DNA from 2 places in the Cryobacterium sp. TMT2-18-2 genome. Region 2 is predicted to be linked to the other one. Evidence: predicted binding sites of a transcription regulator. Region 2 holds the regulator's gene; the other holds the start of a gene.

Region 1 (7,391 bases), on a different contig from region 2:
TCTCCTTGATGGCGACGACACGGCCGCTCAAATGAGCGAAGCGCACGAGGTGGCGCGAGATGCCTTTGGGCAACGCTGCGATGTTCTCGTTCGGCCAGGCGTCCAGCGGGAGGTGCCAGGGAAGGTCAAGTAGGGCTGGATCGGCAGTGGCCGATGTGATGTTGAGTGAACCGCTCATCCGTCGAGTTTACCGGTGTGCTCCACAGTCGGGGAACGACAAAACGGCCGGATGGATCATGCTCCATCCGGCCGTTCGTTGACGAGCGGGTGCCTAGTCGGCGACTGCTCCACCGAGGCGCAGGCCGGTCTCGGCGTCGAACACGTGCATGTGGTGCGGCGTCGGGGTGAGGTAAACGGTGTCGCCGGCGGACGGGTGCGAACGACCATCGACGCGAGCGACGATATCGGTGCGCTTGCCCTCGACCGTGGAGTGGCCGTAGAGGTAACCGTCGGCGCCAAGCTCCTCGACCAGGTCGACGGCAACTTCGAGGCCCTCGCCATGCGTGGTGGACAGGTGGATGTCCTCGGGGCGAACGCCGATCGTGACCTTCGTGCCGGTGGAGCCGGCCAGGGTCTCGCGGGGCACGGGAATCGTGGCGGTGCCGAACCTGACGCCGCCGTCGACGGTGTCGGCCAGGAACAGGTTCATGGCCGGGCTGCCGATGAAGCCGGCAACGAAGACGTTGTTCGGCTTCGAATACAGGTCGCGAGGCGTGCCGACCTGCTGGAGCACGCCATCCTTGAGGACTGCGATGCGGTCGCCCATGGTGAGGGCTTCGGTCTGGTCGTGGGTCACGTAGACCGTCGTGACGCCGAGGCGGCGCTGGAGCGAAGCGATCTGGGTGCGGGTCTGCACGCGCAGCTTGGCGTCGAGGTTCGACAGAGGCTCGTCCATCAGGAACACCTGGGGCTGACGCACGATGGCCCGGCCCATGGCGACGCGCTGACGCTGGCCACCGGAGAGAGCTTTCGGCTTGCGGCTCAGGTACGGCTCGAGGTCGAGCAGCTTGGCGGCCTCGAGAACGCGGGCGGCGCGCTCATCCTTGTTGACTCCGGCGATCTTGAGCGCGAAGCCCATGTTCTCGGCGACCGTCATGTGGGGGTACAGAGCGTAGTTCTGGAAGACCATGGCGATGTCGCGGTCTTTCGGCGGGACATCCGTCACGTTGCGCTCACCGATGAAGATGTTGCCTTCGTTGACTTCTTCGAGGCCGGCGAGCATGCGCAGGGACGTGGACTTGCCGCAGCCGGACGGGCCGACCAGCACGAGAAACTCGCCGTCGGCAACCGACAGGTCGAGCTTGTCAACGGCGGGAATAGAGGAACCCGGATAGAGGCGGGTCGCCTTGTCGAACGTGACTGAAGCCATGGTTGATTTCTCCTTCACCGGCAGGTACGTGCCGGACGATCCGTTGTGATGGGTTACTACGCCTGCCACGCGTCATGTGCGACAGGTCAACTTCCTCAGTATGTCATGTCGGGGGATCGCGGCGACGGCGGGAATTCTGCGGCGGAGCCCGCCCGCAGGCCCCGTCTGGCCGTTTCCCAGAAAGGGGACCTACTATTTGGGAGGCATTCGCAAATGGCTTGCCTCTGCACTAACTACTCGGAGCGAGCATTCATGACTATTGGCGGATCGGGCGACGGCCGTCCTTCTAAGAATCAGCGACGTGACGCGGTGCGCACCAAGGCCAAGCGGATCCGCGAGGAGCAGAAGAAAAAGGACCGCCGTTACCGGGTCGCCCTGCGCGGCGGAATCGCCGCCGCCGGCGTCGCCATTGCCGCGGTCATCGCCGTGGTCATCATCAACTCGATTCCCCCCATCGGCCCCGGTCCGGCGAACATGGCCAGTGACGGCGTGCTGATCTCCGAGGGGATGACCCCGGTCACGACCTCCGCGCTCCAGCCCGAGGCCAAGCCGATACCGTCCAAGCCGGATGCGACCGGCACGGTGGCTGACATCCGCGTCTACGCCGACTACCTCTGCCCGTTCTGCAGCGAGTTTGAGGCCGCCAACAGTGACCAGATCAGCCAGTGGGTCACGTCGGGTGCCGCGACCGTGGAGATCCACCCGGTTTCGATCCTGACCCACAAGTCCTCCGGCACGAAATACTCGCTTCGGGCTGCAAACGCCGCCGCATGTGTGGCCAATTACGCCCCCGCAAACTTCTACGACTTCAACGCCATCCTGTTCCAGGAACAGCCCAAGGAGGGCACCGCCGGTCACGACGACGCGGCCATCAAGGGCCTCGTGAAGGACGCCGGCGTGAGCGACCGGGTGTCGCAGATCAACGAGTGCATTGACGACACGACCTTCAAATCGTGGGTCATCGCATCCACGGACCGGGCTCTGTCCGGTCCGTTGCCGAACACCGAGGTCGAGGCCATCACCGGCACACCCACCGTGCTCGTCAACGGAAAGCAGTACGTCGGCGCACTCGACGACCCGAGGGAGTTCGCCGCCTTCGTGCTACAGGCGGCCGGCGCGACCTACTCCACTTCGACGCCAACCCCCGAGCCGGCACCGGCCGGGTAGGCGCCCCGCTTTGATGGCGGCGCAGCACGGGTTCGTCATTTAGGATGGTGAGTCGAGGCGTCGATCGCCTCATGCCGGCCTGGCGCAATTGGTAGCGCACCACTCTTGTAAAGTGGGGGTTACGGGTTCAAGTCCCGTGGCCGGCCCTCTACTTTCATCGCTTCAGATCGTGGTTTTCTCGGTGACGGTGTCCTCGAGGGCGCTGAGAAAATTTGTCGGATCGATCGGTGAGCGCACGCCCGGTTTTGCATCGGCCGGAATGCCCCCGACGTACAGCCAACCGAGCAATTCTTCCGCGGCCGCGAGGCCGTGGGCGTCGTTCACCGGCTGCGTGCGGGCCAGGGCGCCGGAACGCCACATGACGCCCCAGCCCTGGGCGGCGAGGAGAAGGCTCAGCATGTGGGCGACACCCGCCGCGACGGCGTCCTGTTCCCAGACCGCCACCGTGTCGCTTTCGCGACGGCTCGCGACCACGGCGATCAGAAGTTCGGCGCGCAGCGGCTTAGCGGCGAGCCTGGCGGCTTCGGTGCCGTTCAGCCCGGCGGCCTCGACCATGGCCTCGCCCAGGCGACGCCGCGCGTCACCGCGCAACTCGATCAGCCGCCACGGGCGCAGAGCGCCATGGTCGGCGACACGGGCCGCGGCAGCCACCACAGGCAGCAGTTCCGCATGGCTCGGCACCTGCCCGGTGACCTTGGAGTGGGAGCGTCGATGACCGACCGTATCGAGGAGGTCGGACAACGCTTACTCGACCGGCTTGAAATTGAGCGAGATGGAGTTCATGCAGTACCGGTCGCCGGTGGGCGTTCCGAATCCGTCGTCGAAGACGTGGCCCAGGTGCGAGCCGCACTTCGCACAGCGCACCTCGGTGCGCACAACCCCGAGGGTTCGGTCTTCGAGGAGTTCAACGGCCTCGGGACGCACCGATTCGTAGAAGCTCGGCCAGCCGCAACCGGAGTCGAACTTCGTGCCGCTCTTGAACAGCTCGGCATTGCAAGCCCCGCAGGTGTAAATCCCGGAGCGGCCCTCATCGAGGAGCTCGCCGGCCCACGCCCGCTCGGTGGCGGCGCCGCGAAGTACGGCGTACTGCTCGGGGCTCAGCTCAGCGCGCCACTGCGCATCCGACTTCTCGACCTCGTAGTCCATGTTCCATTCCTTCCTGCTCGACCCCGGAGAGGCCGAAATCTGTCCGTACCAACACTAAACTCGCCAGACCGCGGCGGTATTCCTCGATCGGGAGGCAGGCAGGTTTTTCCACCGTGGACAGCACGGCACAACGGCCCAGCGAGTACGCAGGCATCGACAAATAGGATTGCAGAGATCGAGGGAGGTGGCACGTGGACGGAACTCCCGGTTCGTCGACTCCCGCGGAGCCTGCCTCGGAGTCCTCCTCCCCGGCAGGCCTGTCCGCCCGCGACCGGTCGATCCTCGCCTTCGAGCGGCAGGGGTGGCAGCACGCCGGTGCCAAGGAACAGGCGATCCGGGCCGAGTTCGCCCTCTCGGCCGCCCGGTACTATCAACTACTGGGCGCTGTGATCGACTCGCCGCTGGCCCTGGCCCACGACCCGATGCTGGTGAAACGCCTGCAGCGGATGCGCGACGCCCGGTCGCAGGCGCGGGAGAGCCGGTCGCTACAGTCCACCGATTGACTCCCTGACCCGCACCCTGCCCGTGTCTCATCACCGCCCACTAAGGATCTGACCAGCCTCACGATGCCGAACTCCTACGCGAAAGACCGCTTCGACCACCTCCCGCATTCCCTGGAGCGGGTGGGGGCCCACCGCGCGCCCGGCAAGAAAGGGCGCGGCTGGGTTGCGGTGTGGTGGTCTCTCGGTGCAACCGTGCTGCTGGTCGGCAGCGGAGTCGTCGGCCTGGCCGTCCTGAACAACAACCTGAACTTCGAGTTGCCGGGCACCGCGACGAGTACTGACAGCGCGGCCGAGCCGAGCGCCACTCCGAGTGACACTCCGGCGTCGGCGTCGGCGTCGGCGTCGGAGTCGGTGCCGACGCCGGCCGCGACCGTGGACCCTGACTCGACCGTGACCGTTTTGAACGGGACCGCTGGTGAGGGGATCGCCCGGTCCGTTGGCGATGTCCTCGAGGCGGAGGGCTGGACGATCGAAGAGTTGGACAACGCGAGCACGGAGGATGTGCAGACCACGACGGTCTACTACGCCGACGCGGCCCTGGAGGGAGCGGCCCGCGGAGTCGCGGAGTCACTGCCCGGCTCGGAGGTGCTGCTCTCAAGCGATTTCGCCGATTCCGCGGCGGACCTGACCGTTGTCGTCGGCGCCGACTACGAGCCGGCCGAATAGCCGTCGCTTATACGTCGGGCGCTCGCGCGTCAACCCCCTTTCGTTCTTCCGGAGCTTCCGTAAATTGAGAAATGGTCCTTCATCGTGTTTGCCCGGGCGTTCTCGCAGGAGACGTATTCCATCGGGCGAATGCAATGGACGCAATCCCTGCGCCAGGCCCGGTACGGCCAACGGGCGCGTGTCGACGAATTCAGCAACAAGGAGTTACACATGGCGAACGGAACCGTCAAATGGTTCAACGCTGAAAAGGGTTTCGGCTTCATCACCGTCGATGGAGGTGGCCAGGACGTTTTCGTCCACTACTCGGCCATCGATATGCACGGCTACAAGGTTCTGGAAGAGGGACAACACGTCATCTTCGAACTGGGTACAGGGGCAAAGGGGCCCCAGGCAGAAGCGGTTCGTCCGATCTGATCCAGCGGGGGAGGCCCCAGCGGTCGACCGAAGGGGCGGGTCGCTCCGGGGTGAGTGTGCGCGGCAGTGCAGCCGCGTTAGGTTGGGGGCGTGACAGCGAAACTAGTGGTTCAAGCGCAGCGACGAAGTGCGGCACCGAGAATTCGGTCCATCCGGATGCTCGGGGTCGTCCTTCTGCCGGCACTTCTGCTGGTCTCGGCATGCGCCAGTGACGCGCCGAAGCCGTCGGCAAGCTCAACCGGCACGCCCTGGAACTCCACCTTCGAGTCGGCCGCAGACCCGGCGGTCGCCCCATTGCGCGGCACGAGTGTGCCGACCGGGAGCCTCCAGAACCCGGCCCTCTCGGTGAAGATCGACAACCACGAAGCGGCCAGGCCACAGATCTCTCTCGAGCGCGCCGACATCGTCTTTGAAGAACTGGTCGAGGGCGGGCTGACCCGTTATGTCGCGGTCTGGCATTCCGACGTGCCCGAACTCGTCGGGCCGGTGCGATCGATCCGACCCATGGACCCGGACATCATCGCGCCCTTCGGCGGGATCGCGGCTTATTCCGGCGGCCAACAGAAATTCATCGACCTGATGGACGCGACGGATGTCGTCAGCGCCGCCTTCGATACCGACGACACCGGTCTCTTCGCGCGTTCGGATGACCGGGAAGCCCCTCACAACGTCACCCTCCAGGCCTCAGCGCTCGTCGCGCGGAACGCCACCGTGCCGCCGCCGAACCAGCAATTTGCCTACTCCGCGACCGTGCAGGGATCGTCCGCGGCCGTCGACGGCGCCCCTGTCGCGGCGATCAACTCCACCTTCTCCACCGCCCGTTGGCCCGGCTGGACGTGGGATGCGGCCAGTGCTGCCTACCTGCGCTCGCAGGAGGGCGCCCCTGATCTCGACGCCACCGGTGAGCAGCTGCGGGCGACCAACGTCCTGGTCCTGCGGGTCGCGATCGACGGCACCTACGGGGATGTTCCCACGACGACAATGATCGGTTCGGGGGAAGCCTGGGTGTCGGCCGGCGGCAAGTCCGTGCATGCGGTCTGGTCCAAGGCCGACCAAACCGCCCCCATCCGTCTTGTCGATGACTTCGGCGTGACGATTCGGCTCGCCGCCGGTAACACCTGGATCGAGCTGGTGCCGTCGGACCGAGGCACGGTCGTGCTGGTCCCGTAGCCGTAGCAGCAGCACCCTGCCGTTCACTTGCACTCTCGACCCCAGAGTGCCAGAATCGACTTGGCACTCTCTCTGTTTGAGTGCCAACCCATCATCGTTTTGGTAACGTCCGGGAGGGACGAGAAACACATATGGCAAAGATCATTGCTTTCAACGAAGAGGCCCGTCGCGGCCTTGAGCGTGGCCTGAACATCCTCGCTGACACTGTCAAGGTCACCCTCGGCCCGCGCGGACGTAACGTGGTGCTGGAAAAGAAGTGGGGTGCCCCCACGATCACCAACGACGGCGTCTCCATCGCCAAGGAGATCGAACTCGACGACCCCTACGAGAAGATCGGTGCCGAGCTCGTCAAGGAGGTCGCCAAGAAGACCGATGACGTCGCGGGCGACGGAACCACCACCGCCACCGTCCTGGCTCAGGCGCTCGTTCGTGAGGGCCTGCGCAACGTCGCGGCCGGAGCAGACCCGATCAGCCTCAAGCGCGGCATCGAGAAGGCCACGGCTGCTGTCATCGCCGAGCTGATCGCCAACGCCAAAGAGGTCGAGACCAAGGAAGAGATCGCGGCCACCGCATCGATCTCTGCCGGCGACGCCGAAATCGGCGCGATCATCGCCGAGGCCATCGACAAGGTCGGCAAGGAGGGTGTTGTCACCGTCGAGGAGTCGAACACTCTCGGCACCGAGCTCGAGCTCACCGAGGGCATGCGCTTCGACAAGGGCTTCCTGTCCGCCTACTTCGTGACCGACCCCGACCGTCAGGAAGCGGTCTTCGAAGACCCCTACATCCTGATCGTTAACTCCAAGGTCTCCAACATCAAGGACCTGCTCCCCATCGTGGACAAGGTCATCCAGACCGGCAAGCAGCTCCTCATCATCGCCGAGGACGTCGACGGCGAGGCCCTGGCCACGCTCGTGGTGAACAAGATCCGCGGAATCTTCAAGTCGGTCGCCGTCAAG
Region 2 (7,391 bases):
CGAGGATGGCATCCGTCATCGGCACCTCGAGGGTGCAGAGCAGGTCGTCGCCGTCACGGCTGAACACGTCGTGGTGGCGCACCTTCATCTCGAGGTAGAGGTCCCCGTTGGGACCGCCGGCCGGACCGGCCTCGCCGCTGCCGGGCATCTGCAGGCGCAGGCCCGTGTCGACCCCCGCCGGGATGTCGACGGGGACCGTGCGACGCGCTCGCACACGGCCCTGGCCCTGGCAGGTGACGCAGGGAGTGGCAATGATCGTACCGTAGCCGCGGCAGGAACCGCAGGGGCTGCTCGTCATGACATTGCCGAGCAGCGACCGCACGGCGCGCTGGATGGTGCCGGTGCCGTGGCAGATGTCGCAGGTGACGGGCGCGGTGCCCGGCTGGCAGCACGTGCCGTCGCAGGTCGCGCACATGATGGCCGTGTCGACCTCGAGCTCCCGGTGCGTGCCGAAGATGATCTCATCGAGGTCGAGGTCGACCCGGATCAGGGCGTCCTGGCCGCGCTCTCGGCGCGACCGAGGCCCGCGGCTGGACCCCCCGCCGCCGAAGAAGGTCTCGAAGATGTCGCCGAAGTTGCCGAAGTTGCCGTCGAAACCGGCAGCTCCGCCGCCCGAGCGGCCGTTGCCGCCACGGTCGTAGTTGTCGCGTTGCTTGACGTCGCTGAGCACGTCGTAGGCGTGCGTGACGGATTTGAAACGCTCGGATGCATCCGCGCCCGGGTTCACGTCGGGGTGCAGCTGCCGGGCCAGCCTGCGGTAGGCCTTCTTGATCTCGTCGGTCGAGGCGTCGCGGGCGACGCCGAGTACTTCGTAATGGTCAGCCAAAGCTGGCTCTCCTAGGTCTGTTCTGAAATGTGGTGTCCCGCCGGTTTCTGGGCCGAGGGGAACTGGTCAATTCTCGCCGAGAAGGCGTGAAAGGTAGCGGGCGACCGCGCGGACGGCCGCCATGTTGTTCGAGTAGTCCATCCGAGTGGGGCCGAGCACGCCGAGGCGCGCCAGGTTGCCGCCCTGCGAGGAGTAGCCGCTGGTGAGAACGGACGTCTCGGCCAGACCGAACGGGGCATTCTCCCGGCCGATACTGACGGACACGCCGTGCTGGTCGGAGGCCATCTCGCCGAACAGCCGCAGAAGCACGACCTGTTCCTCAATGGCCTCGAGCACCGGGAAAATGCTGCCGGTGAAGTCTTCCTCAGTGCGCACGAGGTTGGCGGCGCCGGCCATCACGAGCCGGTCCTGCCTGTTCGCGCCGACCTGGTCGCGCAGGGTGCCGGTGATCAGATCCACCGCCTCCTGTTGCTCGAGCGGGCCGAGGCCGGAGCCGGCGGTGAGGGAGCTGCCGGTGAGGGTGCTGGCGGCCTCGCTCATGCCGAGCCCGACCAGGGCAGAATTCAACCGGGTGCGCAGGTCGATCAGAACGGGTTCAGCCAGTGGCCGGGGCAGGTCGACGACGCGTTGCTCGACCCGTCCGGCATCCGTGATCAGAACCGACAGGAGGCGAGTCTCGGACAGGGGCACCAGTTCGATGTGGCGCACCTTCGCGCGGGACAGCGACGGATACTGCACCAGGGCGACCTGATGGGTGAGCTGCGAGAGCAGCCGCACGCTGCGGGCCAGCACCTCGTCGAGGTCGGCCGACTGACCGAGGAACGTCTCGATGGCTTGGCGCTGCGCCGCCGAGAGCGGGCGCAGATCGGCGAGGTGGTCGACGAACAGGCGGTAGCCCTTGTCGGTGGGGATGCGGCCCGACGAGGTGTGCGGAGCCGCGATCAACTCTTCCTCTTCGAGCAGGGCCATGTCGTTGCGGATCGTGGCCGCCGACACCCCGAAGGAATGCCGGTCGACGATAGATTTAGAACCGACGGGTTCGCGGGAGGCGACGTAGTCCTGAACGATCACACGCAGGACTTCGAGACTGCGATCGGACACCATGGCGCTCGCCTCCTCCCAGCGTCGCGAGTGCAGCACCGATTGGCACTCGCGGTATGTGACTGCCAATCATACCGCGACCGGCTGGGCTTACCCATTGCTCCCCAATGTTGGGGCGCAGTAACTTAGGCATGTAGCACCTCTTCCCCGGTGCACTGAAAGGCATGATCATGAGTAATTTCACTGGTCCCGGACCCGATGATCCGTACCAGGGCCAACGGCCACCGCAACCGCCCTACCAGCCTGCCGCCCCCGGACCGTCGGCACCCCTGACGCAGGCGGATGACCGCCAGTGGGCGTCCCTCGCTCATCTGGGCGGGATCCTCATGTTCGTGCCGTCCCTGGTGCTGTGGCTGCTGTTCAAGGACCGCGGACCTCTGACCAGCGTCGAGGCGAAGGAAGCGATCAACTTTCAGATCACGCTTCTGATCGGCTATTTCGCGATCAACTTTTTTGCGACGGTCATCGGCTTCCTCACGTTCGGCATCGGCGGCGTCATCGGCGGTCTCGCCTGGGTGCTGTACATCCTCGGTGTTGTCTTCTCGGTGCTCGGCTACCTCCAGGCGAAGGACGGCCACCACTACCGGTACCCGTTCGCTGTGCGCCTGATCAAGTAGCCCGGCGCACTCGGTTTTTCTTTAGAAGGAGCACCAATGACCAATTCCACCCCACCGCCGCCCGCCAACCCGTACCAGGCTCCCACCCCGATGAACCCGGCCGACGAAAAACTGTGGGCCACCCTCGTGCACGTCGGCGGCATTCTGTTCTATTTCGTGCCGGCTCTGATCGGCTACATCGTGCTCAAGGACCGCGGCCCGTTCATCCGGGCGCACACTGCGACCGCACTGAACTTCCAGCTCACGCTCCTGATCGCCTACGCGGTCGGCGGCGCCCTGACGATCATCCTCGTCGGCTACCTCGTACTCCTGGCTGCCTTCGTTCTGATGGTCGTGTTCGGCATCATGGCCGCTTTAGCCGCGAACCGGGGGGAGTACTACACGTATCCGCTGTCGATCAAGTTCGTGAACTGAGTTCAGTCGGCGAGCAGGCGGCGTACGACGGCATCCGCCAGTAGGCGTCCTCTGAGGGTCAGTTCGATCGAACCGCAGAGGGCGGCTTTCGCGTCGATGAGTTCGTCGGAGATGAGTCCGGCCACCTCGTGGCGCCCGAGCGGGCTGAGCGAGTCGATGACGACGCCCTCGCGGATTCGGGTCAGCAGGAGCACCCGCTCCACCTCCTGAGTGGCCGCATCGAGGGTCTCCCGCCCGGCGGCCGGTGAGTCGCCGGCGCGAATCCGATCCCCGTAGGCCGACGGATGCTTGACGTTCCACCAGCGCACCCCACCGATGTGGCTGTGGGCTCCGGGCCCCACACCCCACCAGTCTTGGCTGCGCCAGTAGGCGAGGTTGTGGCGCGAGCGGTGCGCGTCATCCGTCGCCCAGTTGCTGACCTCGTACCAGCCGTAGCCGGCCGAGGACAGTAGGTCGTCGGCCAGCTCGTAGAACTCGGCCTGAACGTCGTCGTCGACAGGGGCCAGTTCGCCGCGCTTGATCTGGCGGGCCAGCTTGGTGCCCTCCTCAACGATAAGCGAGTAGGCGCTGACGTGGGTGGGAGCCTGCCGGATGGCGTGCTCGAGGCTGGTGCGCCAATCGCTGAGGGTCTCCCCCGGTGTGCCGTAGATCAGGTCGAGGGACACGTCGAGGCCGGCCTCGCGCGCCCACTGGACCACGAGCGGCACCCGCTCGGGGTCGTGGGTGCGCTCGAGGGTGGCCAGGACGCTCGGCACCGCGGACTGCATGCCGAAGGACACCCGGGTGAAGCCGGACCCGGCGAGGCGGCCGAGATAGGCGGCGTCGACGGAGTCGGGGTTCGCCTCGGTGGTCACCTCGGCGCCGGGTGCGATCCCCCAGGTGGAGCGCACGGCCTCCAGCATCCGCACCAGGTCGTCGGCCGGGAGCAGGGTGGGGGTGCCGCCGCCGAAGAAGACGGTCGCCGCCTGGCGGGCCGGCACGCCCGACTGAGTCAGGATCCGGCCGGCCGACTGGACCTCGGTGATCGCCTGACCGGCATAGTCATGCTGGCTTGCGCCGCGCAACTCGGTGGCGGTATAGGTGTTGAAGTCGCAGTAGCCGCAGCGGACCCGGCAGAACGGCACGTGCAGGTAGACGCCGAAATCGCGCTGGGCTGCTCCCACGGCGGCCGAGGCCGGCAGCAGGCCGTCGCGGGGCGCGGGGTCGCCGACGGGAAGGGCACTGCCCATGCGGTTAGACCGCGCCGATCGGATGCAGCGCGCGTAGGTACCGTGCGGTGATTTTTGCCTGTTGCCGCCGCACGAACGGCCAGCCCAGCCGGTAGAACCAGGTGCTGGGGCGGGAGAAGGCGCGGATGGTGAGCCAGACCGAGTCGTCCTCGCGTCTGTCGATGATGAACGATTCCTCGCCGCTGGCCGGGTGCCCGGCCATAGTGCCGTAGGCGAAGCCGAGGCGGTCGGGTTCGTCGATCACGTAGACCACGCGCACGGGGGCGTCGATGGTTAAGGGGCCTAACTTGGTCGTTAGGTGCGCGGACATGCCGTTGACGATGTAGGGCGTGCCGTCCGCGGCGAAGACGGCCTCGTCCAGCTCTGACTTCTGGTCGCGGGCGGCCTGGCCGTCGGCGTCGAAGACGAGTCCCGTGTACTGCTGGCCGGTGCCGTCCAGCAGGTCGGTGACGGTCATCCCGCTCCCCCGCTGCACGCCCCAGGTCATCAGCGACTTCGAGGCCAGCTGGAAGCGCTCCTCACCGCTGCCGAGGCGCACGGTGCGTTCGAGGGGCCGGTAGCCCTTGGGTGGGAACCGGAGCAGGTCCGGGGCGAGGGTGCCGCCGATGGACGCGTAGGTGACGGCGGTATCGGTGAAGGTGGCGCGGCGCATCCGTCTACTTCTTCTTCGGGGGCTCGTCACCGGACAGGGCGGCGATGAACGCCTCCTGGGGAACCTCGACCCGGCCGACCATCTTCATGCGCTTCTTTCCCTCCTTCTGCTTCTCCAGCAGCTTGCGCTTGCGGGAGATGTCGCCGCCGTAGCACTTGGCGAGAACATCCTTGCGGATGGCACTGATGGACTCGCGGGCGATGATGCGGGCGCCGATCGCGGCCTGGATGGGCACGTCGAACTGCTGGCGCGGGATGAGCTTGCGCAGCCTTCCCGTCATCAGCACGCCGTAGTCGTAGGCCTTGTCGCGGTGCACAATCGCGCTGAACGCGTCGACCTGTTCGCCCTGCAGCAGGATGTCGACCTTGACCAGGTCGGCCTCCTGAGAGCCGATGGGTTCATAGTCGAGCGAGCCGTAGCCGGCGGTGCGGCTCTTGAGATTGTCGAAGAAGTCGAACACGATCTCACCGAGCGGCATCGTGTAGCGGATCTCGACCCGGTCTTCGCCGAGGTAGTCCATGCCGAGCAGGGTGCCGCGGCGGCTCTGGCAGAGTTCCATGATCACGCCGACGTAGTCCTTGGGTGCGAGGATGGCCGCCTTCACGATCGGCTCCTCGACCTTGGCGATCTTGCCGTTCGGGAACTCGCTCGGGTTGGTGACCGTGACGGACTTCTTGTCGTCGGTGGTGACCTCGTAGATCACGCTGGGCGCCGTGGTGATCAGGTCGAGGCCGAACTCCCGGTCGAGCCGCTCGGTGATGATTTCCAGGTGCAGCAACCCGAGGAAACCACAGCGGAAACCGAAACCGAGGGCGACGGATGTCTCGGGCTCGTACACGAGGGACGCGTCGGAGAGCTTGAGCTTGTCGAGGGCCTCGCGGAGGGCCGGGTAGTCGCTGCCGTCGATCGGGTAGAGGCCCGAGAAGACCATGGGCTTCGGCTCGGTGTAGCCCGGCAGGGCGACGGTGGCGGGGCGGAGCGCGGTGGTCACCGTATCGCCGACCTTCGACTGGCGCACATCCTTCACGCCCGTGATCAGGTAGCCGACCTCGCCGACGCCGAGGCCCTTGCTGGTGGTGGGCTCGGGCGAGGTGACGCCGATCTCGAGGATCTCGTGCGTGGCACGGGTCGACATCATCTGGATCTTCTCGCGCGGGCCCAGCTTGCCGTCGATCATGCGCACATAGGTGACGACGCCGCGGTAGCTGTCGTAGACCGAGTCGAAGATCATCGCGCGGGCCGGGGCGGCCGGGTCGCCGACCGGGGCAGGGATGAGGCGGGTGGCGCGGTCGAGGAGTTCGGCGACGCCGACGCCGGTCTTGCCGGAGACCCGGAGCACGTCGTCGGGACTGCCACCGATCAGGCTGGCGAGCTCCTTCGCGTACTTGTCGGGGTCGGCGGCCGGCAGGTCGATCTTGTTCAGCACCGGGATGATGGTGAGGTCGTTCTCCAGCGCAAGGTAAAGGTTGGCGAGGGTCTGCGCCTCAATCCCTTGGGCGGCGTCGACGAGGAGGATTGCTCCCTCGCACGCGGCCAGGCTGCGAGACACCTCGTAGGTGAAGTCCACGTGGCCGGGGGTGTCGATCATGTTCAGGGCGTAGGTCTGCCCGTCGAGTTCCCACGGCATCCGCACGGCCTGGCTTTTGATGGTGATGCCGCGCTCGCGCTCGATGTCCATCCGGTCAAGGTATTGGGCGCGCATCGAACGGTCGTCGACGACGCCGGTGATCTGCAGCATCCGGTCGGCCAGCGTGGACTTGCCGTGGTCGATGTGAGCGATGATGCAGAAGTTGCGGATGAACTCGGGCGGGGTGGCGGCCGGTTCAAGCGCCGTGAGGGGTCTCGGTGACATGGTCTGGCAATTCTCCCATAGGTGGCTGGGTCCCGGTTTCGCCGCTGCCCCGCATCGTTCCAGGCTTGCGCTCGGGCACGGGCCGCGCCCGGCGGCTCGCAGCGAACCACTGCCGTGAACCACCTCGACGCAGATTCTCCCGAAAGCGAGCTTTTTCGACCAGTTTGGGAGCGTGTCGGCCAGAATCTCCGTCGAATTCGTTCGGGCTCGGGGCAGGGTCGGGGCGCGCAGTGAATGCCCGAACCGCGGAGGCGCTGCTGCAGAGGCGGCGGTGTGCCGTGGCTCTTCGGCGGGTAGTGTGGCCAACTCAGGAGATCCGACCGGGCAGGGCCCGACATCCGCACCGGTTCCGCACTGGTCCGCGGTGGCCCGGCCACCCGTGCGTTGGATGTCCTGAGTTGGCCACAGACGCAGCGCCCGGCCGAGCGCTCAGCCACGGAAGAGCCAAAAAAAGTCACCGCGAACCGGGTGCTGTCACTGTTGTCCTGGTGCGGCCAGCCCCTGGTGTCTATCATCGGCATCGGCAGCGCCGTCACCCTCCAGTGCGGCTGCTCACCAGGAGGAATGAATGACACCCGCCGTCCCGGTCCTTTTCGTGCATGGGATCCGCACGTCGGGCACCATGTGGCGGCGACAGCTGTCCATGCTGGGCGAGGCCGGGCATCCGGCACTCGCGATCGATCTGCCGGGGCACGGCTCC

The links. The regulator HrcA, encoded in region 2, represses chaperone genes, less so after heat shock. The targets are predictions, from matches to a motif close to TTNGCACTCGNNNNNNNCGAGTGCNAA.
Region 1: the regulator HrcA is predicted to act here: its motif matches at 6,496-6,522, upstream of groL (chaperonin GroEL).

The regions. Positions count from the first base shown of each region.
Region 1 covers NZ_SOFU01000036.1:205,757-213,147, forward strand. Annotated here, with positions in the region: gene E3O22_RS12110 (DUF4032 domain-containing protein) at 1-178, opposite strand, end outside; gene E3O22_RS12115 (ABC transporter ATP-binding protein) at 272-1,369, opposite strand; gene E3O22_RS12120 (thioredoxin domain-containing protein) at 1,622-2,536, shown strand; tRNA gene E3O22_RS12125 (tRNA-Thr) at 2,610-2,682, shown strand; gene E3O22_RS12130 (nitroreductase family protein) at 2,699-3,277, opposite strand; gene msrB (peptide-methionine (R)-S-oxide reductase MsrB) at 3,281-3,682, opposite strand; gene E3O22_RS12140 (DUF3263 domain-containing protein) at 3,874-4,185, shown strand; gene E3O22_RS12145 (LytR C-terminal domain-containing protein) at 4,249-4,851, shown strand; gene E3O22_RS12150 (cold-shock protein) at 5,062-5,265, shown strand; gene E3O22_RS12155 (DUF3048 domain-containing protein) at 5,356-6,435, shown strand; gene groL (chaperonin GroEL) at 6,567-7,391, shown strand, end outside.
Region 2 covers NZ_SOFU01000010.1:45,288-52,678, forward strand. Annotated here, with positions in the region: gene dnaJ (molecular chaperone DnaJ) at 1-826, opposite strand, end outside; gene hrcA (heat-inducible transcriptional repressor HrcA) at 893-1,930, opposite strand; gene E3O22_RS03030 (DUF4870 domain-containing protein) at 2,098-2,544, shown strand; gene E3O22_RS03035 (DUF4870 domain-containing protein) at 2,581-2,958, shown strand; gene hemW (radical SAM family heme chaperone HemW) at 2,961-4,187, opposite strand; gene E3O22_RS03045 (DUF1990 family protein) at 4,192-4,839, opposite strand; gene lepA (translation elongation factor 4) at 4,844-6,691, opposite strand; gene E3O22_RS03055 (alpha/beta fold hydrolase) at 7,260-7,391, shown strand, end outside.